Formosa agariphila KMM 3901: one gene and its partners. The protein of the gene in region 1 binds, or shares a complex with, the protein of each later gene. Links are inferred from orthologs where the notes say so. Each region holds a gene or a part of one and is shown on either strand. Other genes may lie near its edges. The genes, in order: tsaD, tsaE and tsaB.

Region 1 (9,990 bases):
CGAGCAACCATGGGAATCGATGGTTTAGATAGTACGTATATAACACGGTGGGAGACTATTAAAGAAAAAGGAATTATTCGGGGTGCGTATCATTATTACAGACCAAACCAACACTCTTTAAGCCAGTCCAAACAGTTTAAAGCACACGTACGTTTAAGACCTGGAGATTTTCCACCTATTTTAGATATCGAAAATTTATCTACAATTCAATCGGTTGAGAATTTAAAAAAAGGAATCAAAAAATGGTTGGTCGACGTAGAGCTCCACTATGGTGTAACTCCAATAATCTACACTGGCGACCACTTTTATAGGAAGCATTTAAACACACCAGAATTTGATAAATATCCCATTTGGATTGCTAATTACGGTAATTATGCAGAACCATTTACAAAGCCATGGAGCATCTGGCAATTTACCGAGCAAGGACAAATCGAAGGTGTAGAAGGTTTTATAGATTTAAACGTTTTTAAAGGAACGTATCCTGATTTAAAAGCATTATTAATCAAGTAATTTTAATTTTCGAATTCCGATTTTATACGCTCAAACTTAATCTCGTTAAAATCTGAAATCAATTTATTAGCCAAAGTATAATCTTGATTTTTAGAATGCGGACTTTTGTAAGCCACACAGTAAATCCCTGCAGTATGCGATGCTTTTATGCCGCTTGTAGAGTCTTCGATAACCATACATTCTGAGGGCGCAAAGCCTGCTATTTCTGCGGCACGTTCAAATATCTCGGGATGTGGTTTAGACGCTTCTAAATCTGCTCCAGAAATGCGACCTTTAAAATATTGGTCTAATTCAAAACGCGTAAAAACATCATGAATTGTAATTTGCGATGCCGACGATGCTAAGACCAATGTAATTCCGTTATTATAATAATTCTTAATTAAATCGAGAACACCAGGTAAAAGATCTAAATCGGGGTCGTTTTTAAATAACTTTTGAAACGCTTTTCGTTTTAATTGTACTAATTCTTCGGGAGCATTTTGTAAACCAAAATGTTCGCAGATTCCGCGACACGTACTAATTGTAGAACGGCCTGTGTAACTTTGGTATAATTCAAGAGGGACTTCAACATTAACAGTTTTAAACATATCGTAATATGCTTTATAATGTAACGGTTCGGTATTTACAATAACACCATCCATATCGAATAAAACTGCTTTTAACATATCCTTCTTTTTGTTTACGAAGATATAAAAGCATTTTAGGTTAGGTGATAAGAAATCATTAAAATTAATTTGAATTAATTATTGAATTTATAGAATCTACGCATTTTTTAAATCGTAATTTTGAAGTGAAATTCTAAAGCAATGGCTAAAAAAGGTAAAGAGAAGAATACTAAGAATAAAGCGAAACATTCTAAATTAATGGATCGTAAGAAGAATAAACTGCGTATAGAAAAAGAATTACATAAGGAGCGTTTAAAAGCTATTGTTAAGAAATCTCAAGAAAATCAATCTAATTCTTAAGCGTTATGAAATGTCCTTGTTGTAGCGGGAAAATGTATAATAATTGTTGTGAACTTGCACACGATAATATCTTGCAAGTTAAAACAGCCGAAGCATTAATGCGTTCTAGATATTCTGCTTTTGTATTTGCAAATGGTGAGTATTTAATGGAAAGTCATTATAAAAAAACACGACCACTAAAAGAAAAAAAGGCCATAGTAAAATGGGCGAAATCTGTAGATTGGATAAAGTTAGATATTATTAATACAACCAAAGGTTTAGAACCTGACACAGAAGGTACCGTAGAATTTAAAGCGATTTTTCAAGAAGAAGGCGAATTACAAATGATTCACGAAAACTCTCGATTTATAAAAGAAAATGACTGTTGGTTTTATGTTGATGCTATATAGATTATAACTATTCTAATACGGCATATCCAAAATTCACAGAAAAATCGACACACCAAACAATAACATAGTTATAGGTTTCGATATCTGTATTATTAGGGATTTGATACGTATAATTACCATCTAATCCTTTTAATACTCCTAAACTAATATAGTCTTCTACTTGTAAATTCGTTGATAAATAGAGTTCTAGTAATGGGCCACTATCCGATTTAAAATTTGTGAGTGTTAGCGTTTTTCTATCTGCAGAAACTGTAGCTATTCCTGAAGTAGGATGTGCCGAACTTACAAAATCACCAACCACTTCTGTGATTTCTTCGTTTTCTTGTTCCATGTCACTGTTGTTGGCAGAAGCATCGTCGTTAGAAGAACAGCTTGCTAAAAACATAGCTAAAAGTAATAGAATTAAAAATTTAAGTTTCATAAAAAAAGGAGTTGATTTATTTAAAAGTCGATAAAGTATTGATATACTTACTCTTGTAATATAATATATTATTTGATATACTTATGCCTTCTTACAAATCAGTACTATTTTATTGGAGTCTAAATCGGTTGTAAAAAACAGATATAGATCGCCGCCATCTTTAATTTTTAGTTTTTTTCGTAAATCGGAAACGGAGTCTTGAAAGTTTCGTGTCGTGATGTTTGCTTTCTTAATACCTTCTTTCTGAATTGCTTTTTTGTTAAATGGAATGGTTTTTACAATTTGAAATATACGACCTGGAAATGCTGTTTTTCCTTCAGAAGTATATAAATGCGAATGCTTATGAAGTTTAAATAGATTAAGTTGATCTGCAATAGAATTAAAAGCACCAGCTTTTAAAATCGCAGAGTTAGGCTCATATAGATAGTTTAAAGGTTTACTGTAAGCGACATTTAAATTACCTTCTAATTCTAGAGGAAAATTGAATGTTTCTACAGTTGTTTTGGTAATGTTTGCCGTGTGAATTGTAAAAGATTCTGTCGCATTTTTATCCAGAACCCATAGTAATTCTTTAACATCGTTGTTTAATGCAATGACATATACTGATTTTACAAATTTTAATTCTTGAGTACCAATAGCAATATCTAATAGGGGAGACGTTTTTACTAGGATTTGCTTTCCGTGTTTAAATAATACATCTAATTGTTCAGGTACATTTGGTAAGCAATCGTTAAGGAAAAATACTTTCCCTTTACTATCATGACGCCTAGAAGGATCTACGTAAATCCAATCGAAAACCTTTGTTGTGTTTTTTAAATATGTAATTCCGTTTTCGGCAACAGTTTCAATATTATCGATTTGTAATTGCTTGTAATTATGAGCAACTATGTTGCTTAAATCGGAATTAATTTCGCAATGCGTTACCTGTTTAAAACGTTTGGAAAATGCAAAACAATCGACTCCAAATCCGCCAGTTATATCTAAAATAGAAACTCCAGATAGTAAAGCAGCTTTGTAATTTGCTGTGTGTTCTGAAGATGTTTGTTCTATATTTAATTTATTCGGATAGTAAATATTGGGTGTATTATACCAACTTTCTAGCTTAGAAATACAGCGACTTTTGGCTTCAATTTGTTCCACAATTTCTCGCGTTTCTACACCTTCAAAAGGAGTTCCTTTTAGGAGAATAGAACTAATATTCGATTTTAAATTTTCATTTATAAATCTTTGAATTTCAGTATTTAAAATAGATGTGTTCAAAAAAGAAATTATAAGTCTTTGGTAAGGAGTTTCACAATTTTGTTTTCAGATAAAAACTCTTTCAAAATAACCTTAATGGCGGTATATGTTGGTACGGCTACCACCATCCCAATAATACCAAAAAGAATTCCTGCAATAATAATAACTAGGAAAATTTCTAAAGGATGTGATTTTACACTTCGAGAGAATATAATCGGCTGACTGAAAAAATTGTCTATAAATTGAGCAAAAACAAATCCTATTAACACATAAACTGTAGTTGAAAGGGCTACACTAAACTCATTTTCTATATTACTAGACAATGTTAAGGCAATCATTAAAATAGCACTAATTAATGGGCCTATATAAGGTATCAGGTTTAAAAGGGCACATAAAAAGGAGATTACTATGGCATTATCAATTCCGAAAACTGAAAGCACTACAGCATAGATTACAAATAGAATGAAAATTTGGATGAGCAGTCCTAGGAAGTATCTAGATAATAAATGCTTAATAGTATATAACGATTTTTTTACACGGTGTTTTTTGTTTTCTGGAACAACAACCATAAAACTATTTTCTAATAATTTGCGGTCTTTTAAAAAGAAGAAGGATATAAACAGTACAGAGAAAAAAGCTACACTAAACGTTCCGAATCCACTTAAAATTGAATTTAGAAAATCGGGGATAGCAGAATAATTAATTTTAGATAATAAATGGTAGTCTTCTAAAGATTTCTCTAAAACAATATGTTTGCTCTCTAAATAATTCGAGACTTCTAGATATACATTATTAAAGTTACCTTGAAGTTTTTCAATATTTAAGAGGGATAAGTTATGCCCTTGCTCGATAACTAGTGGAATAAATAATAAAATTAAACCAACAAAAGACCCTACAATTAAAAGCATGGTGATTATAACCGAAACTGAATCGTTAAACTTGAAACGATGTCTTAAAAACTGAACAAGAGGTGCTCCGGTTAGAGAAATAACGGCTGCGATTATTATATAAACAATTACCGATTGTATTTGATATAATAAGTAAAGAATAATTGCAATAATTATTAGTGTAAAGATGGCTCTTAAAATACCATTTGAAATAGTTTTTGCTTTCATAAAACAAATATAATTAAACAATTAAAGACTTTGTTTGGTTAGTTCGTATAAAATTATATTAGTTGCTTGAACTACATTCATGCTGCTATTTTGACCAAACATATCGATATGTACAATCATGTCGGATGCTTTTAAAAGTGTTTCAGAAACTCCGAAATTTTCGTCGCCAATAAGTAAAGCAATGGGTTGCGATGTTTTAAAATGAGCTTCTCTAAGTGGAATACTTGAATCTGTAATTTCTAAAGCAATAATTAAGTAGCCTTCCGATTTTAGATTAGAAATTACAGCATCTACATCTGCTTGCATTTCAAAAGGTACTACTTTTTCTGTAGCACGTGACGTTTTAGTCATTTTTCTGCCTAAAGGTATATATGAGCCACAAAGAATGAGTTTTTCAACTCCAAAAGCATCAGCGGTTCTAAATAAACTTCCAATGTTTGGCGCGTTGTTTACATTATCGCACACTAAGGTTATTGGAAATTTTTTTTTGCTGAAATTGGTATTGTAATGATTGAGTTGAGTCATTTAAATCTTAGTGATTAAAAACGTAAAATATAATATTCGCACCCATTTTAAGTGCTTTTTCGCGTACCGATTCGGGGTCGTTATGTACTTCGGGGTCTTCCCAGCCATCTCCTAAATCGCTTTCAAACGTAAAAAGCACAATCATTCTGCCTTCGTAAAACAGAGCAAATGCTTGTGGACGTTCTCCATCATGTTCATGAATTTTTGGTAAACCTTCTGGAAAACGATTTGGTTTTTGAAAGATATCGTGTGTTGTTGGAAGTTCTACAAAATCTTGCTCTGGAAAGATGTCTTTAAGTGCCTTAGTAATGTACGGTTTTAAGCCGTAATTATCATCGATATGAAGAAATCCGCCAGAAATTAAGTAATTTTTTAAATTGGTTTTATCTGTATCGTCAAAAAATACATTTCCATGCCCTGTCATGTGTATAAAGGGAAATTGAAATATATCTGGGCTTGATGTTTCTACGGTTTGAACGTTTGTATTTATTCTTGTATTAATATGCGTATTACAGTATTTAACCAAATTAGGGAGAGACGTTGGGTTACTATACCAATCGCCGCCACCTTTATAATGCAATACAGCAACATCTTGAGCCGAAACAAAAGTGGTTACTAAAAACAAGCCTAGAACCCAAAAACACTTCATAGGTAATTATTCGTTTATTAATGCGGCAGTATGGCACGCTACAATAGCAGCCGTTTCTGTACGCAATCTGGTGTGTCCCAAAGTTACAGGAATGAAGTTGTTTTTTAGTGCTAATTCTATTTCTTTTGTGCTAAAATCACCTTCAGGACCAATTAAAATGGTCAATTCTGTTTTAGGTTTTATGCATTGTTTTAAAGATTTTTTGTTGGTTTCTTCACAATGCGCAATAAAACAATCGCCATGTTGTAGGTCATCAATAAAAGTTTTAAACGGTATTGGAGCGTTTAAAACGGGAAGATAATAGTGTAAAGATTGTTTCATAGCCGCCTGTAATATTTTTTCGAAGCGCTCCAGTTTTACAACCTTACGTTCACTATGGTCGCAAATAATAGGCGTAATGCTATCTATACCAATTTCGGTAGCTTTCTCTAAAAACCATTCGTAACGGTCGTTCATTTTAGTTGGAGCAACCGCAAGATGAATTTTATAATCTCGAGCATCTTGAAATTGTTTATCGACAATAGTCGCTAAACAATTTTTAATATCAGCTAAATTTAATTCAACTGTAAACAACCACCCTTTACCATTAGTTACAAAAAGTTTATCACCAGTACTTTTTCTTAGTACCTTTACTATGTGTCTGCTTTCTTCTCTAGAAAATGCGAGTTGCGTGGTGCTTTCTGTAATATCGGGGTTGTAAAATAATTGCATAGTTTAATAGGCTTCGGTAATTTTTATAACCTGAATTTCTTCAATAGGTTTAGGCTCTTCTGTTTTTAAAATAATATAGTGCCAATTTTTTTCAGGAATATCTACTGTAAACAGTTTGTTTAAGTAATGATTTTTATTGTTCTTAATTAATTCTTCTTCAACTTCTATTGGCATTTTTCCATTAATAAACCATCCAGTATCGCCACCACGTGATGCATTTTTATCCATAGAATAACGTTGAACTAAATCGTTAAAATGCTGACCTTGATTAAATTTAGAATAAATAGTTTGCTTAAGGCGTTTTAAATCTGTTTCATCTAATCCTTCGCTATCAATAAAAATATAGCTAGCACGGTAGTAGGTAGTTTCGTGTTTGTCTATAATTTTATAGGTAGTCTTGTTAAATTCATTTTCATATACTTTTGAACGTCCAACAGGCATTTCAAAAAGTTCTTTTGCTAGGGTAGTATTGTGTTTTTCTTTGTTGAAAACAAAATACTTTCCTTTAAGGTCTTTGTTTTGTTTAATAAAAATTTTTGCTTGTTCAGATGTGGCAACATCGTCTATGGTACCATCAAAAGAATCTTGAGCATTACATAATACAGCGCTCAAAATGGCGCTTGTTAAAAGTAGATTTTTTAACATAAAGTAGGCTGATTGTGGGGTTAAGTTTAAATTGTATTTGGGATACAATTATACTAATTTTTTAACTAAAAAATAAGGGGTTTCTAGATTTTTAATCGGGCAGAGGCTGTAATGTTTGTTTCAGAAAAATCGTGCTCTAAATATTTTAAATAGCCAACTATTGCAATCATAGCGGCATTGTCTGTCGTGAATTCAAATTTAGGGACGTAAGTTGTCCATCCAAATTTTTGTTCGCCATCTTTTAAAGCCTTTCTTATGCCTGAATTTGCCGAAACACCACCACCAATTGCAATGTGTTTTATACCTGTTTCTTTACTAGCAAGTTTCAGCTTATCGATTAATATACCTATAATAGTATATTGAATTGATGCACAGATATCGTTTAAGTTTTCTTCTATAAAATTAGGATTGGCTTTAACTTCTTTTTGGATAAAGTATAAAATAGCTGTTTTTAAACCAGAAAAACTGAACTTTAGACCAGTGACTTTAGGTTTGGTAAATTTAAATGCTTTCGGATTTCCTAATTGTGCGCGTTTGTCTATTTCAGGACCCGCAGGATAGCCTAAACCTAAAATTTTTCCGCTTTTATCGTAAGCTTCTCCAACAGCATCATCAATAGTTTCTCCAATAACTTCCATGTCGAAGTAATTATTCACCTTAACAATTTGCGTATGTCCGCCAGAAATTGTCATCGCTAGAAATGGAAATGGCGGTTTGTTAAAGCCGTCCTCATCTATAAAATGAGCTAAAATATGACCTTGCATATGGTTTACATCTATTAACGGAATATCTAATCCGTAAGCTAAAGATTTAGCGAAAGACGTCCCAACTAGAAGAGACCCCATTAATCCAGGGCCGCGTGTAAAGGCTACAGCTTGTAATTGGTCTTTAGTAATGCCTGCTTTTACCAAGGCCTGATGCACAACAGGAACAATGTTTTGTTGGTGAGCTCTAGAAGCAAGTTCTGGAACGACACCACCAAATTCTTCATGTATTTTTTGGCTAGCCACAACATTACTTAATATTTTACCGTTCAGCATTACCGAAGCAGCTGTATCGTCGCAAGAGGACTCAATTCCTAAAATGTAAATATTTTCTGAATGCATTAGAATGTATTAGAAGTATTGTTATTTTTGAGCTCAAAGTTATAACTTTAAACTGTATCAAAAAATTTTTAAAAATACTATCCAAATTGGCAGCTATCATTTTGCTGCTCTTTATTATTTTAATTCTGATTTTAGCTATTCCAGGTGTTCAAACACGATTAGGAAAATATGCGACTTCTAAATTAAATGAGTCCTTCGATACGCATATAAATATTGGAGCTGTAGGACTTCATTTTAACGGCGATGTTCAGGTAAAGCACGTGTATATTGAAGATTATAGACAAGATACTTTAATTAGTGCGAAGCTTTTAGAAACACATATTGTAAATTTTAGAAATTTATACAATGGGAGATTGGTGTTTTCTGAAATTGAATTAACCGATTTAGATTTTAATATAAAAACATATAAAGACGAAGAACAAACTAATTTAGATGTGTTTGTGGCACGTTTTGATAACGATAATAACGACGATACACCAAGCAATTTTCTCTTGTCTTCTAGCGATGTATCGATTTATAATGGCCGATTTACGTTTGTAAATGAAAATTTAGACACTCCAGAAGTCATGGTTTTTAATGACATTACTATTAATGGTTCTAATTTTTTAATTCATGGTCCAAAAGTATCTACACGAATAAATACTTTAGAATTTACAGATAGTCGCGGTCTTCATGTAGAAAATATGAGTACTAATTTTGCGTACACCTTAAACGATATCACGTTTGCAAACTTAGATTTAAGAACCGAAGAGTCGACTTTAAAAGGCGATGTTAGGTTTGAATTTAATCGTGAAGACTTAAGTGCTTTTACAGATAAAGTTCAGGTAAATGCCAATATTACTTCTGCAGATGTAGCGTTCAACGATTTAAATTATTTTTACAATGAATTTGGAGTCAATCAGAGTGCCGATTTTTCAGTACTATTAACAGGTACTTTAAACGATTTAAATCTTGATGGTTTAAATTTAAAAACGAACAGAGGCTCCCGAATTATTGGAGATTTCAATTTTAAAAACCTATTTAATCGTACAGATAATAGTTTTTATATGAACGGGCAATTTTCTAGATTGTCTTCTAACTATCGCGATTTAATAACGGTATTACCTAAACTTTTAGGACAAACCATTCCATCTAATTTCGAACGGTTTGGTAATTTTAATATCACGGGAACTTCAGAAATAACAACTTCTAGAATCAATGCCGATTTACGACTTAATACCGCTTTAGGTTTAGTCGAGTCCGATTTGGTGTTAACCAACATAAATAATATAGATCTTGCTTCTTATAAAGGAAATATACGGGTAACAGATTTCGATTTAGGAACGTTTATAGATCAAGCTCAGTTTGGGAATACTTCATTAGATATCGATGTCGATGGTAGTGGTTTTACCAAAGAAAGCGTAGATACCAAAGTAAATGGAGAAGTGTTTTATATGGTATATAATAACTATTCGTATCACGATATTAATGTTTTAGGGAATTTTAAGAGCAGTATATATAATGGGAATTTAGTGAGTAACGACCCTAATTTTAAACTCGACTTTAACGGTGCAGCCGATTTTTCTAACCGCACCAAAATGGTAGATTTCGTTGCAGATGTACAATATGCCGATTTAAAAGCGCTTAATTTTGTTAAACGCGATACCTTATCGATGTTTAAAGGTATTGTTGAAATTCGTGCCATAGGTACATCTATAAACGATGTAGAAGGATTA
Region 2 (9,803 bases), 140 kb from region 1 along the record:
ATTTATTGAATAATTATTGATTCTCTTTTAACTTTTCAATAATCTTAGGAAGTTGTCTTAACATAGCAAATTCCTTGAGTTTATTTCTAGACTCTTCTACAGGTGTACCAAAATAAGTTTTCCCACCTTCTACAGATTTTGTAACTCCAGTTTGTCCCATAATTACAGCTTTGGCACCTATTCTTATCCCACTAGCTGTACCTACTTGTCCCCAAATAGTTACTTCATCTTCAATAACTACACAACCTGCAATTCCAACTTGAGATGCTATTAAACACTTTTTACCAATTACAGTATCGTGTCCAACCTGAATTTGATTATCTAATTTAGAGCCTGCTCCAATTATTGTATCTCCAGTGACACCTTTGTCTATTGTACACAACGCACCAATATGCACATTATCTTGAATAACGACGCGACCACCAGATTTTAACTGATCGAAGCCTTCTGGTCTATTTTTATAGTAAAAAGCAGATGCTCCTAAAATAGTTCCAGCGTGTACAATAACATTATCTCCAATAACAGCATCGTCATAAATACTTACGTTTGAATGAATGATACTATTTTTTCCAATAGTTACATTATGACCAATAAAACAGTTAGGCTGAATTATAGTGCCTTCACCAACTTGAACTGAATCTGAAACACTTTGGTTTGCGCTTTGGAATGGTTTAAAAAACTCAGTCAATTTATTGAAGTCTCTAAAAGGATCATCAGAAATTAATAAAGCCTTACCTTCTGGACACTCAACTTCTTTGTTAATTAAAACAATTGTTGCTGCCGATTGTAATGCCTTGTTATAATACTTCGGATGATCTACAAATACAATATCGCCTGCTTCTACAACATGAATTTCATTCATACCAAGCACAGGGAATTCATCATGTCCAACAAATTCACAACCAATAATGGTTGCAATTTGTTTTAATGTATATGGATTAGGAAACTTCACAAGAATTATTCTTTAACTCTTTCTTTGTACGTTCCTTTATCTGTTTCTACTTTAATTTTATCGCCTTCATTAATAAATAAAGGTACATTAATTGTAGCTCCAGTTTCTACTGTTGCAGGTTTAGTTGCGTTAGTTGCAGTGTTTCCTTTAATTCCTGGTTCTGTTGCAGTAACTTCTAAAATAACACTAGCAGGCATATCTACTGAAAGCGGCATACCGTCTTCAGAGTTAATTAAAATAGTAACTACTTCGCCTTCTTTTAATAAATCTGGAGTATCTAAAGCATTTACATTTAACATAATTTGCGTGTAATCTTCAACATTCATAAAGTGATATAAATCACCTTCTGGGTATAAATATTGAAATTTATGTGTTTCTACACGTACATCTTCTAATTTGTGTCCTGCAGAAAACGTATTATCTATAACTTTACCTGTTGTTACACTCTTTAATTTTGTTCTTACAAACGCAGGACCTTTACCAGGTTTTACGTGTAAAAATTCAATTACTTTAAAAATATCATGATTATATCTTATGCATAATCCGTTTCTAATATCTGATGTTGTTGCCATTCTATTTTTTTAGTTTGATTTGAAATATCCTTTCATTATTCCGCGTTGTGAATCTCTTATAAATTGAAGGATTTCATCACGTTCTGGAGTAGCTTCCCACTCCGCTTCAATAATTTCTACCGCTTGGGTGTTGTTGTAATTTTTCTGATATAAAACACGATAAATATCCTGTACTTCTCTAATTTTTTCTGTAGTAAATCCTCTACGTCTTAATCCTACTGAATTAATCCCTACATAAGATAACGGTTCACGAGCAGCTTTTACAAATGGTGGCACATCTTTTCTTACTAAAGATCCGCCGGTTACAAAAGCATGGTTTCCTACAGAACAAAATTGATGTACAGCCGTCATTCCTGCTAAAACCACATAATCTCCAAGCGTTATATGTCCTGCTAAAGTACTGTTATTAGAAAAAATACAATTTTTTCCAACTATACAATCGTGAGCGATATGGCAATACGCCATAATTAAACAATTATCGCCAATAACAGTTTTCATACGATCTGTAGTCCCTCTATTAATGGTTACACATTCACGAATAGTAACATTGTTACCAATAACCGTTAAAGTGTCTTCGTCGTTATATTTAAGATCTTGTGGGACTCCAGAAATAACTGCTCCTGGAAAAATGTTACAATTTTTTCCAATACGAGCACCTTCCATAATGGTAACATTACTTCCAATCCAAGTTCCTTCTCCTATTACGACATTATTATGTATCGTTGTAAACGGATCGATAACTACATTTTTTGCAATTTTCGCTCCGGGATGCACGTAAGCTAAAGGTTGATTCATGTGTTGCTTTTTATTTTACTTTTGAAATTTGAGCCATTAATTCTGCTTCTGCACATAGTTTTCCATTGGCATAAGCGTAACCTTGCATATGGCATATTCCTCTTCTAATTGGAGTAATTAGGTCACATTTAAAAATTAAAGTATCTCCTGGAACAACCTTTTGTTTGAATTTCACTTTATCAATTTTCATAAAAAATGTAAGGTAATTTTCTGGATCAGGAACGGTACTTAATACCATTATTCCACCTGTTTGTGCCATTGCTTCAACAATTAAAACACCAGGCATTACTGGAGCTCCTGGAAAATGACCTGCAAAAAACGGTTCGTTCATCGTTACGTTTTTCATACCGATAACCCCAGTTTCTGAAAGTTCAAAAATTTTGTCAATCAATAGGAATGGTTGTCTGTGAGGCAACATATCCATAATTTGATTAACATCCATTAATGGCTCCTGAGATAAATCTACGTAAGGAACATTATTACGTCTTTCGTTTTTTATAATTTTAGACATCTTCTTTGCAAACTGAGTGTTTACAAAATGTCCAGGTTTATTTGCTATTACCTTACCTCTAATACGTGTCCCTATTAAAGCTAAATCACCTATAACATCTAACAATTTATGTCTTGCTGCTTCATTAGGGTGATGTAAAGTTAAATTATCTAAAATTCCGTTAGGTTTAACCGCAATTGAATCTTTCTTAAAAGCAACTTTTAATTTTTCCATCGTTGCTGGAGATAATTCTTTATCTACATAAACTATGGCATTATTTAAATCGCCTCCTTTTATTAACCCATGCTCTAAAAGCATTTCAATTTCATGTAAAAAACTAAACGTTCTAGAATCTGAAATGGTTTTTTTGAAATCTGAAATTTGATTTAAAGTTGCATTTTGAGTACCTAATACTTTAGTTCCAAAATCTACCATAGTAGTAATTTGGTATTCTTTAGCTGGCATTAAAAGTATTTCGCTTCCTGTATCTTCGTTTACAAAAGAAATTACATCGGTTACTACATACTCTTCTCTAAAAGCTTCTTGTTCTAATATTTCTGCGTTTTCTAAAGCTTCTACAAAAAATTTAGAAGACCCATCCATAATTGGAGGTTCAGCAGCACTTAATTCTATTAAAACATTATCAATATCTAAACCTATTAAAGCCGCTAACACATGCTCGCATGTTTGAATAATGACACCATTTTTCTCTAAGCATGTTCCACGTTCTGTATTTGTAACATAAGTAGCATCTGCTTCTATTACTGGCGTTCCTTCTAAATCCATTCGTTTAAAAGCAAATCCAAAATTTTCTGGAGCCGATTTAAAGGTTAGAGAAACATTATTACCTGTATGTAATCCAACACCATTTAAAGACACACTGTTTTTAATGGTTTTTTGTTTGATTTCTGTAGTAACTATTGCCATTATTTATTTTCTATTTCGTTTAATTTTTTAACTATTTTCGGTAAATTCTTAAAGTGAACATAAGATTTACTCCAATCGGCATAAGAAAATGCAGGAGAACCTTGTAATATTTCGTTATCCTTTATATTTCTTCCAATACCTGACTGTGCCTGTATTTTAACATTATTTCCAATAACTAAATGTCCAGCAAATCCTACTTGTCCTCCTATTTGACAATTCTCGCCAATTTTAGTAGACCCTGCAACACCAGTTTGCGCTGCAATTACTGTATTTCTACCTATTTCGACATTATGAGCAATCTGAATTTGATTGTCTAACTTAACACCTTGTCTTATAACAGTAGACCCTAAAGTTGCTCTATCTATAGTAGTACCCGCGCCAACATCTACATAATCTTCTAAAATTACATTTCCAATTTGTGGCACCTTATCGTATTCACCTGACTCATTTGGAGCAAAACCAAATCCATCTGCACCAATAACACATCCGGAATTAATAACACAATTATTTCCAATAATGCATTCCGAATAAATTTTGGCTCCTGCAAAAAGTATTGTATTATCTCCTATAGTTACATTATCTCCAATATAAGAGTTTGGGAAAATTTTTACATTATCACCAATTTTCACATTCTCTCCTATATAAGTAAAAGCACCTATATAAATTTTATCTCCACATTTTGAGGAATCGGATATAAAAGATGGTTGCTCTATTCCCTCTTTACTAAGTTTAACAGAGTTATAATACTCTAATAATTTAGAAAATGCTTTATACGCATCGTTCACCTTTATTAAAGTAGTTTCCAAATCATGCTCTGGAATAAATGTTTTATTTACTATAGTAATAGATGCTTTAGTCGTATATATATAATGCGTATATTTTGGGTTCGCCAAAAATGTAAGCGCACCTTTTATACCTTCTTCAATTTTAGAAAGAGTTGAAACTTCTACGTCGGGATTACCCACAACTTCTCCTTCTAAAATTCCTGCTATTTGTTCTGCTGTAAATTTCATCGTGGCAAAAATAGGAAAAATGTCCTAAAGTTTAGCTTTAGGATAACATATATAATATTTAGTAACGGGTTTCGACAGTGCCTTTAAGTTTAATTGGTCCGATGCCTTTACTATATCTTCTATCTTTCCTGATTTATATAAAATCTTAATTTGTTGTCCGTTTTGTTGATACGCTTGATTTGTAATTTCTCCTTTAAAGACAAAGTAATCGGCTTCTGATTCACTAATATTATAGGTAGACATCAATTCTTTTTCTTTAGCTTTTAACTCGTTTTTCTTTATCTTTTTTTGCTTGACTTTAATTTTAAGTAAATCTCTATTTAAAATCATTTCGCATAAATTACGCAATACAAAATCGTCATGATATTGCCATTCTTTCATGGCTGAAATAATATCATAATCGTCTAACTTAGAAAAGGTTTCAAGTGTGTTTTTATCAAAATTAGTTGCATTAATTTCTGTTTTTAAGAAATAAGATAATGCCCTACTCGCTACCAATTCTACATTATTATGCGATAATTCTTTAGCACGTTTTAATACGCGTATTAATAATTGCTCGGCAACAACACTAGTTTTGTGTAAATACACTTGCCAGTACATTAATCGTCTAGCAACAAGAAATTTTTCCACGCTATAAATACCTTTATTTTCAACCACCAATTCATCGTCTACAACACTTAACATGGTAATTAAACGCTCGCTATTTATATTTCCTTCTGCGACTCCTGTATAAAAACTATCTCGTTTTAAATAATCGGCGCGATCCATATCTAATTGAGAAGAAATTAACTGACACATAAAGTTTCTGTGGTATTCCCCTTTAAAAATAGAGATGGCTAGCGTTAAACTTCCGTTAAATTCATCGTTCAATTGCTCCATAAACAACAGCGAAATATGCTCGTGAGAAATCCCACTAACTATACTATGTTCCATGGCATGAGAAAACGGACCGTGACCAATATCGTGCAAAAGTATAGCTATATTTAATGCAACTTCTTCATCGTCAGAAATGTCAACTCCCTTAAAACGAAGTACATTGATAGCTTTTTGCATTAAATGCATACAACCTATAGCATGATGAAATCGGGTATGATGGGCTCCAGGATACACCAAATAAGACATTCCCATTTGAGTAATTCTTCTTAGCCGCTGAAAGTATTTATGCTCAATTAAATCAAAAATTAACGAATTTGGTATGGTAATAAATCCGTAAATTGGATCGTTTAATATTTTAAGTTTATTCATCTTTATAGTTTAGAAATGCTTAAGATGATCTTCTAAAATATTTAAAAAATCACTTTAATAGTACAAATATAACGATATGAATAACATAAATATACTTTGGGTTGATGATGAAATTGATTTACTTAAACCACACATTCTTTTTCTAGAGAAAAAAAATTATAAGGTTACAAAATGCAATAGCGGTACCGAGGCCCTTGAGGTGTTAGAGGACAATAAATTTGACATTGTTTTTTTAGATGAAAACATGCCTGGTTTAACTGGTCTAGAAACTTTAAATGAAATTAAAGAACTGGACCACACGCTTCCTGTTGTAATGATTACTAAAAGTGAGGAAGAGTATATTATGGAGGAAGCCATTGGTAATAAAATTGCCGATTACCTTATAAAACCCGTAAATCCGAATCAGATTTTATTGAGTTTAAAAAAGAATTTAGACCATTCTCGATTAATTTCAGAGAAAACAACATCTAATTATCAGCAAGAATTTAGAAAAATTGCAATGGATTTAATGTCTGTTAATAGTTTTGAAGATTGGGCTAACCTCTATCAGAAATTGGTGTATTGGGAAATTCAATTAGAAAATATAGAAGATGCTGGCATGTTCGAGATTTTAGAATCTCAAAAAACAGAAGCCAACGCCTTATTCGGAAAATTTATAGCTAAAAATTATGCCGATTGGTTCGAACCAAATACCGAGGCTCCAACCATGTCGCACACCTTGTTTAAAAATAAAGTAGTTCCGGAATTAAGTAAAGAACAACCTACATTACTTGTGGTTATAGATAATTTAAGATACGACCAATGGAAATCGTTCGAGCCCTTTATTGCACCTTACTATAAGAAAGAAACAGAAATTCCGTTTTACAGTATTTTACCTACGGCTACACAATATGCCCGAAATGCTATTTTTTCTGGATTGATGCCAAGCGATATGGAAAAATTACATCCAAACTATTGGAAAAACGATACAGACGAAGGTGGAAAGAATTTATTTGAAGCTGAATTTCTACAAGCACAAATGAAGCGTTTAGGCTTACAAAACTTAACGTGCGAATATCATAAAATTACCAACCTTAAAAACGGTAAAAAATTAGTCGATAATTTTAAAAGTCAGAAAAATAACGACCTTACTGTTGTCGTTTACAATTTTGTAGATATGCTTTCGCATGCCAAAACGGAAATGGATGTAGTAAAAGAATTAGCATCTAACGATAAAGCTTACCGTTCACTAACTCAAAGTTGGTTTAAAAACTCGCCACTATTTGAAATCATTCAACAAGCACAAAATTTAGGATTTAAATTAATTTTAACCACAGACCATGGTACTATAAATGTAAAAAATCCGTCTAAAGTTGTTGGTGATCGGGACACCTCATTAAACTTAAGATATAAAACAGGAAGGAGTTTAACTTACGAATCTAAAGATGTATTAGAATTTAAAACACCTAAAACAGTTCATTTACCAAGTATTACAATGAGTAGTTCCTTTATTTTTGCTAAAAACGACTTCTTTTTTGCATACCCAAATAACTATAATCATTATGTAAGTTATTTTAGAAACACCTATCAGCATGGTGGTGTATCTTTAGAAGAAATGATTATTCCATTTGTCGTTTTAAATCCGAAATAGACTCATATATTTATATTTAATATCCTTTTTTTCATTATGCGAATCATTAGCAAATTTAATTTTTATTACTTATAATTGCATCCTATGCCATGTAAACTATGAAAGAATACCACATAGATGATTTAGAGGATATTGCTAAATATATACTTAGCAAAGCCACATCAAAAACCATATTATTTTATGGTGATATGGGTTCGGGTAAAACAACATTAATTAAAGCCTTAGTTAAAAATTTAGGGTGTAATGACGATGTTAGTAGCCCAACATTCTCAATAGTTAACGAATATAGTACCGATGATGGTTTAGTTTATCATTTCGATTTTTACAGATTAAACGACGAAGAAGAAGCTTATAATTTTGGTATAGAAGATTATTTAGATTCTGATGCTTGGTTATTTATAGAATGGCCAGAACGTGTAGAAAACATTCTTTCGAATGAAAAATCTAATGCTGTAAAAATTGAAAATTTAGATTCGAAAACCAGAAAGTTGACATTTAATATTGATTGATATTTTGTGTTTTTGTGCTGATTTTAAGATTTGATTGAAGCAAAGAAAAAGAAGTACGGTTTTCCCGTAACTGAGTTGCCCAAAAGACGTTAGTTTTAACATGATTTTAACATTTGGGATAAAATTCAATTAGTGTATTCTATATATTTGAATCATTAATTAATTAAATCCCTTACAGAATTATGAAGACTAAAAAACATTTAATCGCTCTTGCGATTTTTGGAGGAATGCTTTTCCCGGCTCAAGCAACAAGTCTAATCAGTTTAAACGAGCAAGAAGCTCCGCAAATTGAAAGATGGAGAATTAAAATCCCAACACACGGATTAAATCTAAATGAACAAGAAGCTCCACAAATTGAAAGATGGAGAATTAAGATTCCAACGCACGGATTAAGTATAAATGAGCAAGAAGCACCACAAATTGAAAGATGGAGAATTAAAATTCCAACTCACGGATAATAGAAGTCTAATAATAGGGAGTATTATAGCGACATTTATTGCTGCTACTCCCTATTTATTTTACTTATATGAAAGTGTACCTAAACAAAAAGTTTGGAAAACATTTTTATTTACCTACGATAGTAAATTTTACGGAAGCATAGATATTGTTGCTTGGACAATAACAGGAAAATTAATTCCTTTATTATTAATGTTTGTTTGGTTTTTTACCTGTAGACATTGGTGGTATCATGTTATCATTGTACCTATTGCAATGTTTACTTTTCAAATCTTCACAATTTTAAATGATGATTTACAATATGTAGATAGTAATGAATTTTTTTACCTATTACCTATAATGGGTTTAATTATTCCATCTATTTATTTAATTCGCGCACAAATATTCAATAAAGTAAATACTGTAAACGATTCTTTTCAAAAACTTGAAGATGAGTTTAAGCTTTCACCTAAAGGGTTTAAAGACAGAGTAAAAGATTATTTTTAAATTAAGGTTTAAGCAATCAAAATATTATTTGTAATTTGACTACATATTCTAGTGTCAAAAACATATGTCTAAATCATTTTCTCCTTTTACTCATCAGCAGTTAATTCCACAAGAAGAAACACTTGAGGTTTATAAAAACAAAGGCAATTTATTTATAGGAATCCCAAAAGAAACTGCATACCAAGAAAAACGAGTCTGTCTCACTCCAGATGCCGTATCGGCATTAATTAGTAACGGGCATCGTGTTTTAATGGAAGCTGGTGCTGGTTTAGGTGCTAAATTTACAGATAAAGATTATAGCGAAGCAGGTGCAGAATTAACAAAAGATACCGCTAAAGTATTTTCATGTCCTATAATTTTAAAGGTTGAACCACCAACTATAGAACAAATTGCACTTATTAACCCGCAAACCATTTTAATTTCTGCATTACAGTTAAAAACTCAACATAAAAAATATTTTGAAGCTCTAGCTACTAAACGTATTACTGCTTTAGCTTTTGAATTTATTCGTGACGACGACGGCCATTACCCTGCCGTACGTTCTTTGAGTGAAATTGCAGGTACCGCATCGGTAATTATTGCATCAGACCTATTATCTAATAGCAATCAAGGAAACGGATTATTGTTTGGTAATATTTGTGGTGTTCCACCCGTTGAAGTTGTAATTCTTGGTGCAGGAACTGTGGGAGAATATGCTGCAAGAAGCGCTATTGGATTAGGTGCTAATG
Region 3 (9,954 bases), 1.3 Mb from region 1 along the record:
AATCCAAAGGATAACATATTCAAATCAATTTCATTTCTTGAAAACATTAAATGGTGTGCATAAGTTACGTAGCCTCCAGATTGTGAATGATACCCATTTTTGTCTGTATATAAAATTCCTCCAATTGCAGAAGGAGAATCCCCTATCCTACTATTCACACTAGCAGTTAATAATTGTGGAGCCTCATCTTGATCTAGCCATTGTTGTCTTGCGGTAATCCGCAGTTTTGCACAATGTGCCACACCAGCCATAGATGGGTGTATTAAATAATAATTATCGGTAAGGTAATCGCTATAGATAGGTAAACCTTCTTGAGCTTCACAAAAGGGAGAAATAAATAAAAAGAAGAGAATGAACCTAAACGTTCTAAAATTCATATTAATAATTAGTTTGCTATTAGTTAAAAAGTGTATTACACGTTATTTGCTAGGGAGTTAAACATGTTTAATATATTAAGAAAAACGCTTAAAGTTTATGTATATTTTACGACTAACTAAAATACAATATACTATTGTATGGTTTAATTTACTTTGTTATCAAGTTACTCGATTTAAACAACCTATAAATTTAGTTATTCTTAATATATTATTATTTTATAGGGCTTAAATTAAAACTTATTTCAAGACAATTGAACTTTTGTTTTATTAATTTTGTAAAAATTTTTTAAAAATGAAAACATTTAGTGTTTCTGTACAAGAAACTACCAATCCAACTATCATAAAATTTGAATTAAATCAATTCATTACCAAATATCAAAGTTTCGAATTTAACAATATCGACGAGGCTAAAAACTCACCATTAGCACAACAATTATTCTATTTACCTTTTGTAAAAAAAGTATATATCTCTGCTAACTTTATTGCTGTAGAACGCTTTAATATTGTAGAATGGAAAGATGTACAAGACGAAGTTGCTACACAAATCAAAGACTATTTAAATAACGATGGAGTTGTCGTGGTAGACGATAGTGCTCCAAAGAAAACTGCTGTTACAGTATATGCAGAGAGCACTCCAAACCCAGCTGTACAAAAGTTTGTAGCTAATAAAAAATTAGTAGCGGCTATGTTTGAGTTTACATCTATAGACGAAGCCAAACTATCTCCATTAGCGTCGGAATTATTCCACTTTCCTTTTGTGAAAAGCATATTTATCGATGAAAATTACGTATCTATTACCAAGTATGATGTTGCCGAATGGCAAGATATTACAATGGAATTACGTGAATTTATACGTAGTTTCATAGAACAAGGTAAAGATGTTGTACTCGCTGAAGCTCCTGAAGCACTAGGAAAAACAACACCTCAAATTGATGAATCTTTTGATGCCTTAGACGATATTTCGAAAGAGATTATAAATATTTTGGAAGAATATGTAAAACCAGCTGTTGCTAGCGATGGTGGAAACATACAATTTCAATCGTACGATGCAGATACGAAAACCGTAAAAGTAATCCTTCAAGGGGCTTGCAGCGGTTGTCCATCCTCTACGTTTACATTAAAAAACGGTATTGAAAATATGTTAAAAGAAATGCTTAAAGACAAAGTAGAATTTGTTGAAGCTATTAACGGATAATCAGCTTTAAAAATTCATTATCGTGTTTTTAAAAGTTAAAAATGGTAGTTTATAATTAATCAAACAACTACAATTATATCTAAATTAAAAGCTATAGAAGTCTTACCTAATTATGATAAAAGTTTGGATGATACTATATAAATAACCATTACAAATGCTTATAAAACCGTAAACAATTTAAAATCTGTTTATATAAAATCCTAAGTTTAATTGTTGAATGCAGGTGCTAAAGAGAAAATTTAAAATGCATTCTAAGGTTAATTAAACTTATAAAAAACGCGAAAATCTAATAGAATTTTCGCGTTTTTTATTCATATCTGTCAAATTACAACTCTTTTTTACTTTAAAAACTATAGATATCCGACCGTTTTTTTAGATTTGTACAAATTAGAAAATTACTATAATTTATGGAAGAAAATTTAGATTACTACTTAAAGCAAATCATAGCTTTTGGAACCGAATATGGTTTAAAAGTTATTGGTGCTATTGTTGTTTGGATTGTTGGATCTTGGGCAATTAGAAAAATTGTTAGGACTTCAAAAAAATTAATGGAAAAAAGAGACTACGAAGTAAGTCTACAAAAGTTTTTAATTGATCTTATTAGTTGGTCTTTAAGAATTCTTTTAATCATTACACTTTTAGGAACCTTAGGAATTCCTACAACATCTTTTGCTGCCGTATTGGGTGCTGCTGGTTTAGCCATTGGTTTAGCTTTACAAGGATCGCTTGCTAACTTTGCAGGAGGAGTATTAATTTTATTATTTAAACCTTTTAAAGTTGGAGATTACATCACAGGAAGTGGTGAGTCTGGAACTGTAAAAGAAATTAAAATATTCACTACCGAATTAGCAACGCCTCAAAACCGTAAGGTTATTGTTCCTAACGGACCATTATCTAATAGTAATATTATTAATTATAGTGCTAACGACCAAATTCGTTTAGATATGGTTGTAGGTGTAAGCTACGATGATGATATTAAGAAAACAAAAGAGGTATTAATGAACGTATTAACGTCTAATCCTAAAGTATTAAAAGATCCTGCACCTATGGTGGCTGTTACAGAATTAGCAGACAGTTCTGTTAACTTTGCTGTAAGAGGTTGGGTTAAAAATGCAGATTATTGGGATGTTCATTTTGAGAACACCGAAGCCATTAAATTAGCACTTGATGCTGCTGGAATCGAAATACCTTATCCACATTCTGTAGAGATACAAAAAGAAGGATAATTTATTTAGCTTTAGGCTTTAAAGCCACAAAATCTTTTAAATAATAAGGTTCAAAATAAGCGACATCTTCGGTGTCGCTTTTTTTGTGCTTTAATTCTGCTAAAACTCCCATCTCTCTTGCAGATGGCAATTTACCATCTACAAAAATAGCATTAGGATGTGTAATTACTGTTTTCGTCTTTTCTACACCATTACCCACAAAATACACTTTCCCCTGTTCTAAATAAGGTTTAAAAGACGCTTCGTCTAGGATCTCTGCTTGTATCTCACGAACTTCCTTATAATTTGCATCATAAACGGCAGAATACACTTCCATTCTACGCGCATCTAACATAGATACGATAACACCTTCTGAAGCCTGAACTTGATGCGCCAATGCTTCTAGCGTTGATACAGCAATTAACGGTTTATTTAAAGCAAAACAAAGGCCTTTAGCCGTAGAAACTCCAATTCTTAAACCTGTATAAGACCCAGGACCTTTACTAATGGAAATTGCATCTATTTGAGACTTATCAATATTATTTTCCTCTAACAACGCTTTAATATAACCGTGAAGTCTTTCTGCATGCGAATAGCCTTTATCGTTATCTTCTTTTAAAGCAAAAGTCTCACCATCCTTAGATAATGAGACCGAGCAGTTTGTTGTTGCTGTTTCTATATTTAATAGTAATGCCACTATGTATACTTTTTAATTATTCTTCTATGTTACTATCGGTTTCTTTTAACCCAACTTTATCACCGCTTTTCAACGTTTTAGTCACCATATTATAAGGTCCTATAATTACTTCTTCTCCTTCTTCTAATCCTGAAATAATTTCAATATTCGAGTTATCTTGAATTCCCGTTTTAACAACACGTAACTTAGCGAACTCACCATCTTTAACAAACACACATTCAAATTTTTCTGATGAAATAGCATCTTTTGGAGTTGTAGATGTAGACGTTGTTGTATCGTTTTTAATTACAATAGCACTAATAGGCACAGCTATAATATCTTTACGCTGTTTAGTAATAATATCTACTGTAGCTGTCATTCCTGGACGAAATGGTGAATACGATTTTGGTTTTCCTTCAATTAAATCTTGATACGACTCTTCTAAAATTCTAACTTTTACTTTAAAATTTGTCACTTGATCTGAAGTTAAAGCTTCATCTGCTGAATTTGCAATTTCAGTAACAATACCTTTAAATTCCTTCTTTAAATACGCATCGACTTCAACAATTGTAGAATCTCCAATATTTACTTTTACAATATCATTTTCGTTTACATCAACTTCAACTTCCATATTGTTTAAATTGGCAACACGCATAATTTCGGTACCAGCCATTTGCTGAGTTCCTACTACACGCTCTCCTAATTCGGCATCTAATTTAGAAATTGTACCACTCATTGGAGCGAAAATAGTGGTTCTATTTAAATTATCGTTTGCTTCGTTTACCGTTGCTCCCGCACTTTGAACGTTGTAATATGCAGAGGCTTTAGAGGCTTCTGCCACTTCGTAAACAGATATGGCTTTATCCCAATCTGCTTTAGAAATAATCCCTTTTTCGAATAACGTTTTATTTCTTTCGTAACTCGCTTTTGCTTCTTTTAATGAGGCATCTGCTTGATCTAATCCCGATTTTGCATTTTGCAATGTCGCCTGAGAACGGTTTAAACTTGACTGATAAATATCTGGATTTATCTTAACCAATAAATCACCTTTTTGTATTTCTTGGCCTTCACGAACTGGTAATGCTATAATTTCTCCAGAAACTTCACTAGATAACTTAACCTCTACCTCAGGTTGTATTTTACCGGTAGCAGAAACTGTTTCAATAACATCTAGAACTGTAAGTTCTTTAGTTTCTACTTGCTTAAAATTTGTTTGCTTACCAAACCAACCTGCTTTTTTTCCGAAAACAAGTAACGCAAGAAGTGCTACAATAATTGAAACAATAAGAATTAGCTTTTTTTTCTTCATGGTTTAGTTGTAATTAATTTGATCTATTGGAATTCCGAAATAGAATTCTAAAACTTTAACTTTAAAAATATATTCATATTTGGTTCTCACCACTTCCGACTGTGCATTCTCGTAATTAATTGACGCCTGACTAAAATCGAAAGCATTAGTTAATCCAACAGTATAACGTTCTTCGGCATACTCGAAAGCTAACTTTCTAGCTTCAGAAGTTTGCGTTGCAGCTTCAAATGATTTCTTAGCATTTTTAGCATCATTATAGGCTTGATAAACCTCTGATTCTAAATCTAAATTTGCTTGCTCTAATAAATATTTAGAACGCTCTACATTTACCTGATTACGTCTTACATTATTTCTTACCGATAATCCATTAAAAATAGGCACACTAAGTTGTAACCCCATAGACGTACCATCAAACGTATAAAGTTGGTCTATAAATGGCATTTCTTGACCAGTAATAAAATCTAAATTCGTACTAGACCAACGCGTACTATATCCCATAAATGCTGTTAATTGAGGATAATACTGTGTTCTTGATAATTCTAAATCTTTTTGAGCCAATTCTAAATTTGTTTCTGCAACTTTTACATCGTAGACTTCTTCTTTAGCTTTTTCAATAATTGCTGAAGGATTTTCTTCTAATATAGCATCTGAAAATAAACCATAATCTTCGTCGGCAATATCGAACGTTTGGTAATCTTCAATTTTTAATAATTGAGCCAATCCTATTTTTGAAATAAATAAATCATTTTCGGCAGCAATAATTTGTTGAATTTGGGTTGCATCGGTAGCTTTTATTTCTAGCACATCGCCTTTAGGTAAAACACCTGCATCTACCAATTCGTTAGTACGTTCTAGATTTTCTTTGGTGATTTTATTCTGAGCATTTAAAACCTTGATTTGTTCTTTATTGTATAAAATTTGAACAAAGGCATTAGCTACAAAAATAGAAATATCATCTTTCATCTTATCTAATTGATACTGCGATGCTATAATGTTTATTTTGGAACGTTGTAAGGCTTTCCAGTTTTGAAGTCCAGAAAATAAATTTACTCCAGAATTTACACCACCACTAGCCGATCTAAACGTCTGATTTTCGAATTGATTTGTCGCTGGGTTTACGTTAGCTCCTGTATTAATATTATATGAAGCATTCGCATTTACAGTAGGCAAGAAATTCATTACAGCATCAGACTTATCGATTCCTGCTAAATCAGTATCTAATTCCGATTGCTTAATAGAAATATTATTTTCTAGTGCGTAATTAACACATTCTTCAAGAGTCCATTGCTTATTATCCTGAGCGTAAGTAAACATTACACTAAAAAGGAAAAGTCCTAAAAGGGTTATTTTTTTCATAATTACATTATCAGTCTAAAAATAGTTAAAAGTGTTACACTAAGTGTCAATTTATTGTGCATAATTTGGAGTTCCTTGTATTTGATTCCAAACTTTAATTTTATCGTCTTTTGAAATACCACTCTTTACTTGCACAAAAATACCATCACTGATGCCTAACTCGACATCTTTTCTTACGAATTCCTGATCTCCATTTTCAACTTCTACAAAAGGTAATTTTGTTTTATCATCGTATTGCACTAACGCTTCTTTAATGGCTAATACATTTTCAACCTTGTCTAAAATTATAGACGCATTGGCACTTAAACCTGCACGGATAAATGTATCGTCCATGTTTTTTAAACTTCCTTTAATCTCAAACTGTATGGCACCATTTTCTTCTACACCTTTTGGTGCGATATAATCTAAAATAGCATCGAACGTTTTATTTTCAATTGCTCCAACAGAGATTTCTAAAGGTAAATTTTCTTTAATTTTTCCTACTTCACTCTCATCTACTTTCCCTTCAAAAATCATTTTACTTACATCTGCTAGAGAAGCAATAGAAGTACCTTCGTTAAAGTTATTCGCTTCAATAACCTGATTTCCGGCTTTTACAGGTACATCTAGTACCATTCCAGAAACTGTAGATCGAATTAAGGTTTGTGCAATATTTCCTAATCCAGACGTTGTTCCGGTTTTAATAATATCGAAATTTTGCTTCGCAGAGGTTACATTAATTTCGGCTTGAGACACTGCTTGCTTCGTTTGTAAATAAGTGTTTTCAATACTATCGAAATCATTTTCTGATATTACACCTTTTTCATACAACGCTTTTTGTCTTTGATAATTAGCCTCTTGAGTTTGTAAATTAATTTTAGCGGTTTGTAAAGCCGTTTCGTTTGTCGCAATACTATTTTTTGCACTCGTTAACGACGATACATTTGGTATTACACGAATTTTAGCAATTAAATCGCCTGACTCTACATATTCTCCAGCTTCAATATATATTTCTTCGATAACACCAGAAATATTTGGTTTTATTAACACCTCTTCTTTAGGTACTATATTACCTGTCGCTACAGTTTTAATTACTATAGTTTGTTCTACAGGAACATCTGTAGTGTAAGTGATTGGATCTTCCTGATTTTTTTTCCATAAATAAAATAAGGATATAGCAAATACTACTACAATTAGGATTAATACGATTACGGTTGATGATCTTTTCATATATTAAACTTTTCTCTTTTAATCAATTCTTAATGCGTCTACAGGCTTCATTTTCGTGGCACTATTTGCTGGTATTAAACCTGCTAATAATCCAGATACTACTAATATAATTAAGGCTGTAAACACTACGGACATGCTTACACTTGGGTTTGCAAAATTCTCTACCGGACCACTATTGTCCAAAATGTAATTCATAATCCAAATAACACCTGCTGCGAAAGAAATACCAACCATACCTGAACATATGGTTAACAACAAACTTTCTTGTAAAATTTGAGATTTAATGGTCCAAGGTGTAGCACCTAATGCACGACGAACACCAATTTCTTTGGTACGTTCTTTTACTACAATTAACATGATATTACTAATTCCAATAATTCCAGACATTAATACTAAAGACCCAACAAAATACCCAACAAAGCCTAAGATTGAAAACAAGCCGTTAACGCGTCCGAAAGCTTCAGATAAATCGAAATTACCAATGGCACGATCATCATCTGGATGTATTTTATGTCTTAATTTTAAAATCTCGAATATCTTTGGTTTTATGTCTGTAATACTTTTTCCGTCTACACCAGTAAGTGCCATCCATCCTACATTATCACCACTATTAAAAGCCTGACCAAAAGATGTAAAAGGAACAAAAATAGTATTTGCTTCTTCTTCTTGATCGCCGTCTGAGTTGCTTGGTTTAAAAGTACCAACCACCATAAAGTTTACGCCGTTAATTTTAATGTAAGTTCCTAATGGATTTTCACCTTTATCGTATAAACCTTTAACCACATCGGTACCGATTACACAAGATTTTCTATTGACATTAATATCTGAATAACTAATAAAACGACCATTGGTAATATCCATAGGTTCTTGCTTTATATATTCTGGATAATCTCCATTTACTTGAAATGCGCCTGTTTTTGTACCTCGAGTAACATTATTTGCGCCATTAAAACCACCTAATTGTAGTCTAGGAGACACATATTTAAGTTCTGGTATTTGTGCTTTTAAAGCTTCTACATCTCCTAACTTATAATTAAACGTTCTTCCTTTTGGCATCCCTTTATACGAAATTGAGGTTTGCTGTGACCATATAAACATGGAGTTTGTTGCGAAGTTTCCAAAATCGGCAGTCACACCATTTTTTAGACCATTAGTTAAAGCTAAGAGTAAGACTAAAATTGCAATACCCCAAAACACCCCAAAAGCAGTCAAAAAAGTTCTAAACTTATTTGCACTTAACGCTTCTAATATTTCGTCCCATCTGTCTTTACTAAACATATTATTCGTCTCTTAAAGCAATTATCGGTTTAATTTGGGCCGCACGATAAGCAGGTATAAATCCTGCTAAAGCTCCTGCAAATACCAAAATAAAAACGGTGGTTAAAGCTGTATTAAAATCTACTTGTGGATATTTTATAAAATCACTTTCTATTAAAGGGCCAACACCTTCTAATAAACCGAGTCCGAGAATTAATCCGAACAAACCGGAGAACATGGTCACGAAAACAGATTCTTGAAGAATCATACCTACAATAGACATGGGCTGAGCACCCAATGCCTTTCTTATTCCTATTTCTTTAGTACGCTCTTTTACGATAATAAGCATAATATTTCCTACACCTACCACACCCGCAATTATAGTTCCGATTCCTACAAACCAGAATACTGCAGAAATGGTTGCAATAAGTGAATAAATTTTCTTTGCTTCTTCCATGGTGTTATACGCACGGATGGCACTAGTATCGTCTGGAGATACAATATGTTTTTGTTGTAGATCTAATATGATAGCTTCTGTTAAAGCTTCAGATTCTTTGGCAGCAACATTAAAATCGTCCGACATTTTTATAGTAAACATCATATTTCTAATGGTATCGGCTCCGTTAAAAGCCCGTTGTGCAGAAGCTAAAGGCAAAAAGACTTTACTTTCGTCGCGTTCTCCTCCTGGATCAAAAAAGACACCTACAACCTTATAACTAATTCCATAAATAGAAATATCTTTATTTATAGGATCTTCATCTTTAAATAAGTCTTTCTTAACACGATTACCAATAACGGCTACTTTTTTAGCGCCTTCAACATCGGCTTGATTTATAAAACGTCCTTGACTAACATCGGCATTTTCTATAAACTGATTGCCAGGAAGAATACCTTGAATACGATAGCTACCAGATTCATTTTTATAATTGACTAAGCCGCCCCAAATGGTATAAAACGATGATTTATGCTCGATATAAGGTTCGTATTTCCTTGATAACATGTCGAAATCATTGTTTTTAAACTGGACCTGACGTCCTGGGTTTAACCCTTTATAATCTTTAGTTGTAACACCTGCTCTAACACTAATTAAATTGGATGCATCTCTCTCAAACTGAGATGTTACTCCGTTTTGAATACCTTTACTAAAGCCTAATAAAATAACTAAAATAAAAATACCAGACGCCACAGAAAGTCCTGTAAGAAACGTTCTTAATTTATTTTTTCTTAGGGTTTCAAAAATTTCTTGCCAGCGTTCAATATCAAACATTCGCTATAGCTCTTACTTGTTCAACAGCAGTATCGTTAATAATTAAACCATCTTTTAAGTTCACAATACGCTTTGTCATTTGTGCAATATCGGATTCGTGAGT

What was found.
Region 2: the proteins of tsaD (region 1) and tsaE are in contact, whole or in part, in a crystal structure (PDB 6N9A), measured with the Thermotoga maritima proteins. The link is inferred for Formosa agariphila KMM 3901 from one-to-one orthologs. Residues at the interface, in WP_004082750.1 of Thermotoga maritima: Cys10, Asp11, Arg49, His50, Leu82, Gly84, Gly135, Gly136, Glu154, Thr155, Leu156, Asp157, Asp158, Ser159, Glu162, Asp165, Lys166, Arg169, Leu170, Tyr175, Lys213, Thr214, Leu217, Tyr218, Gln221, Arg222, Asn324; in WP_004082108.1 of Thermotoga maritima: Leu37, Gly38, Lys46, Lys57, Val59, Lys60, Ser61, Thr63, Phe64, Thr65, Leu66, Met67, Val69, Pro71, Tyr82, Arg83, Leu84, Asp86, Asp88, Phe89, Asp93, Ile128, Asp130, Glu131, Arg134.
Region 3: the proteins of tsaD (region 1) and tsaB are in contact, whole or in part, in a solved structure (PDB 4WQ4), measured with the Escherichia coli proteins. The link is inferred for Formosa agariphila KMM 3901 from one-to-one orthologs.

Annotation. Positions count from the first base shown.
Region 1 is NZ_HG315671.1:1,569,001-1,578,990, forward strand. Bases 6,265-9,187 are described here. They hold tsaD (tRNA (adenosine(37)-N6)-threonylcarbamoyltransferase complex transferase subunit TsaD), read right to left. Parts: upstream 8,276-9,187; coding sequence 7,253-8,275; downstream 6,265-7,252. Other genes in these bases: BN863_RS06700 (16S rRNA (uracil(1498)-N(3))-methyltransferase), read right to left, coding at 6,265-6,524; BN863_RS06705 (peptidylprolyl isomerase), read right to left, coding at 6,528-7,136; BN863_RS06715 (translocation/assembly module TamB domain-containing protein), read left to right, coding at 8,362-9,187. Outside these bases: BN863_RS06660 (GH25 family lysozyme), read left to right, coding at 1-510; BN863_RS06665 (HAD family hydrolase), read right to left, coding at 513-1,175; BN863_RS18590 (hypothetical protein), read left to right, coding at 1,317-1,475; BN863_RS06670 (YchJ family protein), read left to right, coding at 1,481-1,864; BN863_RS06675 (DM13 domain-containing protein), read right to left, coding at 1,872-2,285; BN863_RS06680 (THUMP-like domain-containing protein), read right to left, coding at 2,367-3,545; BN863_RS06685 (AI-2E family transporter), read right to left, coding at 3,554-4,639; BN863_RS06690 (TrmH family RNA methyltransferase), read right to left, coding at 4,661-5,164; BN863_RS06695 (DUF4159 domain-containing protein), read right to left, coding at 5,172-5,813; more of BN863_RS06700, read right to left, coding at 5,820-6,264; more of BN863_RS06715, read left to right, coding at 9,188-9,990.
Region 2 is NZ_HG315671.1:1,717,614-1,727,416, reverse strand. What follows is about bases 6,692-9,427. They hold tsaE (tRNA (adenosine(37)-N6)-threonylcarbamoyltransferase complex ATPase subunit type 1 TsaE), read left to right. Parts: upstream 6,692-7,722; coding sequence 7,723-8,133; downstream 8,134-9,427. Other genes in these bases: BN863_RS07340 (alanine dehydrogenase), read left to right, coding at 9,140-9,427; BN863_RS07345 (hypothetical protein), read left to right, coding at 8,554-9,075; BN863_RS07350 (hypothetical protein), read left to right, coding at 8,316-8,591; porX (T9SS response regulator signal transducer PorX), read left to right, coding at 6,692-7,624. In the rest of the region: BN863_RS07390 (UDP-3-O-(3-hydroxymyristoyl)glucosamine N-acyltransferase), read right to left, coding at 14-952; efp (elongation factor P), read right to left, coding at 958-1,524; lpxA (acyl-ACP--UDP-N-acetylglucosamine O-acyltransferase), read right to left, coding at 1,534-2,319; BN863_RS07375 (bifunctional UDP-3-O-[3-hydroxymyristoyl] N-acetylglucosamine deacetylase/3-hydroxyacyl-ACP dehydratase), read right to left, coding at 2,330-3,736; lpxD (UDP-3-O-(3-hydroxymyristoyl)glucosamine N-acyltransferase), read right to left, coding at 3,736-4,749; BN863_RS07365 (HD domain-containing protein), read right to left, coding at 4,774-5,994; more of porX, read left to right, coding at 6,071-6,691; more of BN863_RS07340, read left to right, coding at 9,428-9,803. UniProt on the Escherichia coli protein: Required for the formation of a threonylcarbamoyl group on adenosine at position 37 (t(6)A37) in tRNAs that read codons beginning with adenine.
Region 3 is NZ_HG315671.1:319,453-329,406, reverse strand. The notes cover bases 1,638-4,524. They hold tsaB (tRNA (adenosine(37)-N6)-threonylcarbamoyltransferase complex dimerization subunit type 1 TsaB), read right to left. Parts: upstream 3,475-4,524; coding sequence 2,800-3,474; downstream 1,638-2,799. Other genes in these bases: BN863_RS01295 (efflux RND transporter periplasmic adaptor subunit), read right to left, coding at 3,491-4,524; BN863_RS01305 (mechanosensitive ion channel family protein), read left to right, coding at 1,980-2,798. In the rest of the region: BN863_RS01315 (PorP/SprF family type IX secretion system membrane protein), read right to left, coding at 1-377; BN863_RS01310 (NifU family protein), read left to right, coding at 670-1,572; more of BN863_RS01295, read right to left, coding at 4,525-4,762; BN863_RS01290 (TolC family protein), read right to left, coding at 4,766-6,118; BN863_RS01285 (efflux RND transporter periplasmic adaptor subunit), read right to left, coding at 6,170-7,327; BN863_RS01280 (ABC transporter permease), read right to left, coding at 7,346-8,605; BN863_RS01275 (ABC transporter permease), read right to left, coding at 8,607-9,851; BN863_RS01270 (ABC transporter ATP-binding protein), read right to left, coding at 9,844-9,954. UniProt on the Escherichia coli protein: Required for the formation of a threonylcarbamoyl group on adenosine at position 37 (t(6)A37) in tRNAs that read codons beginning with adenine.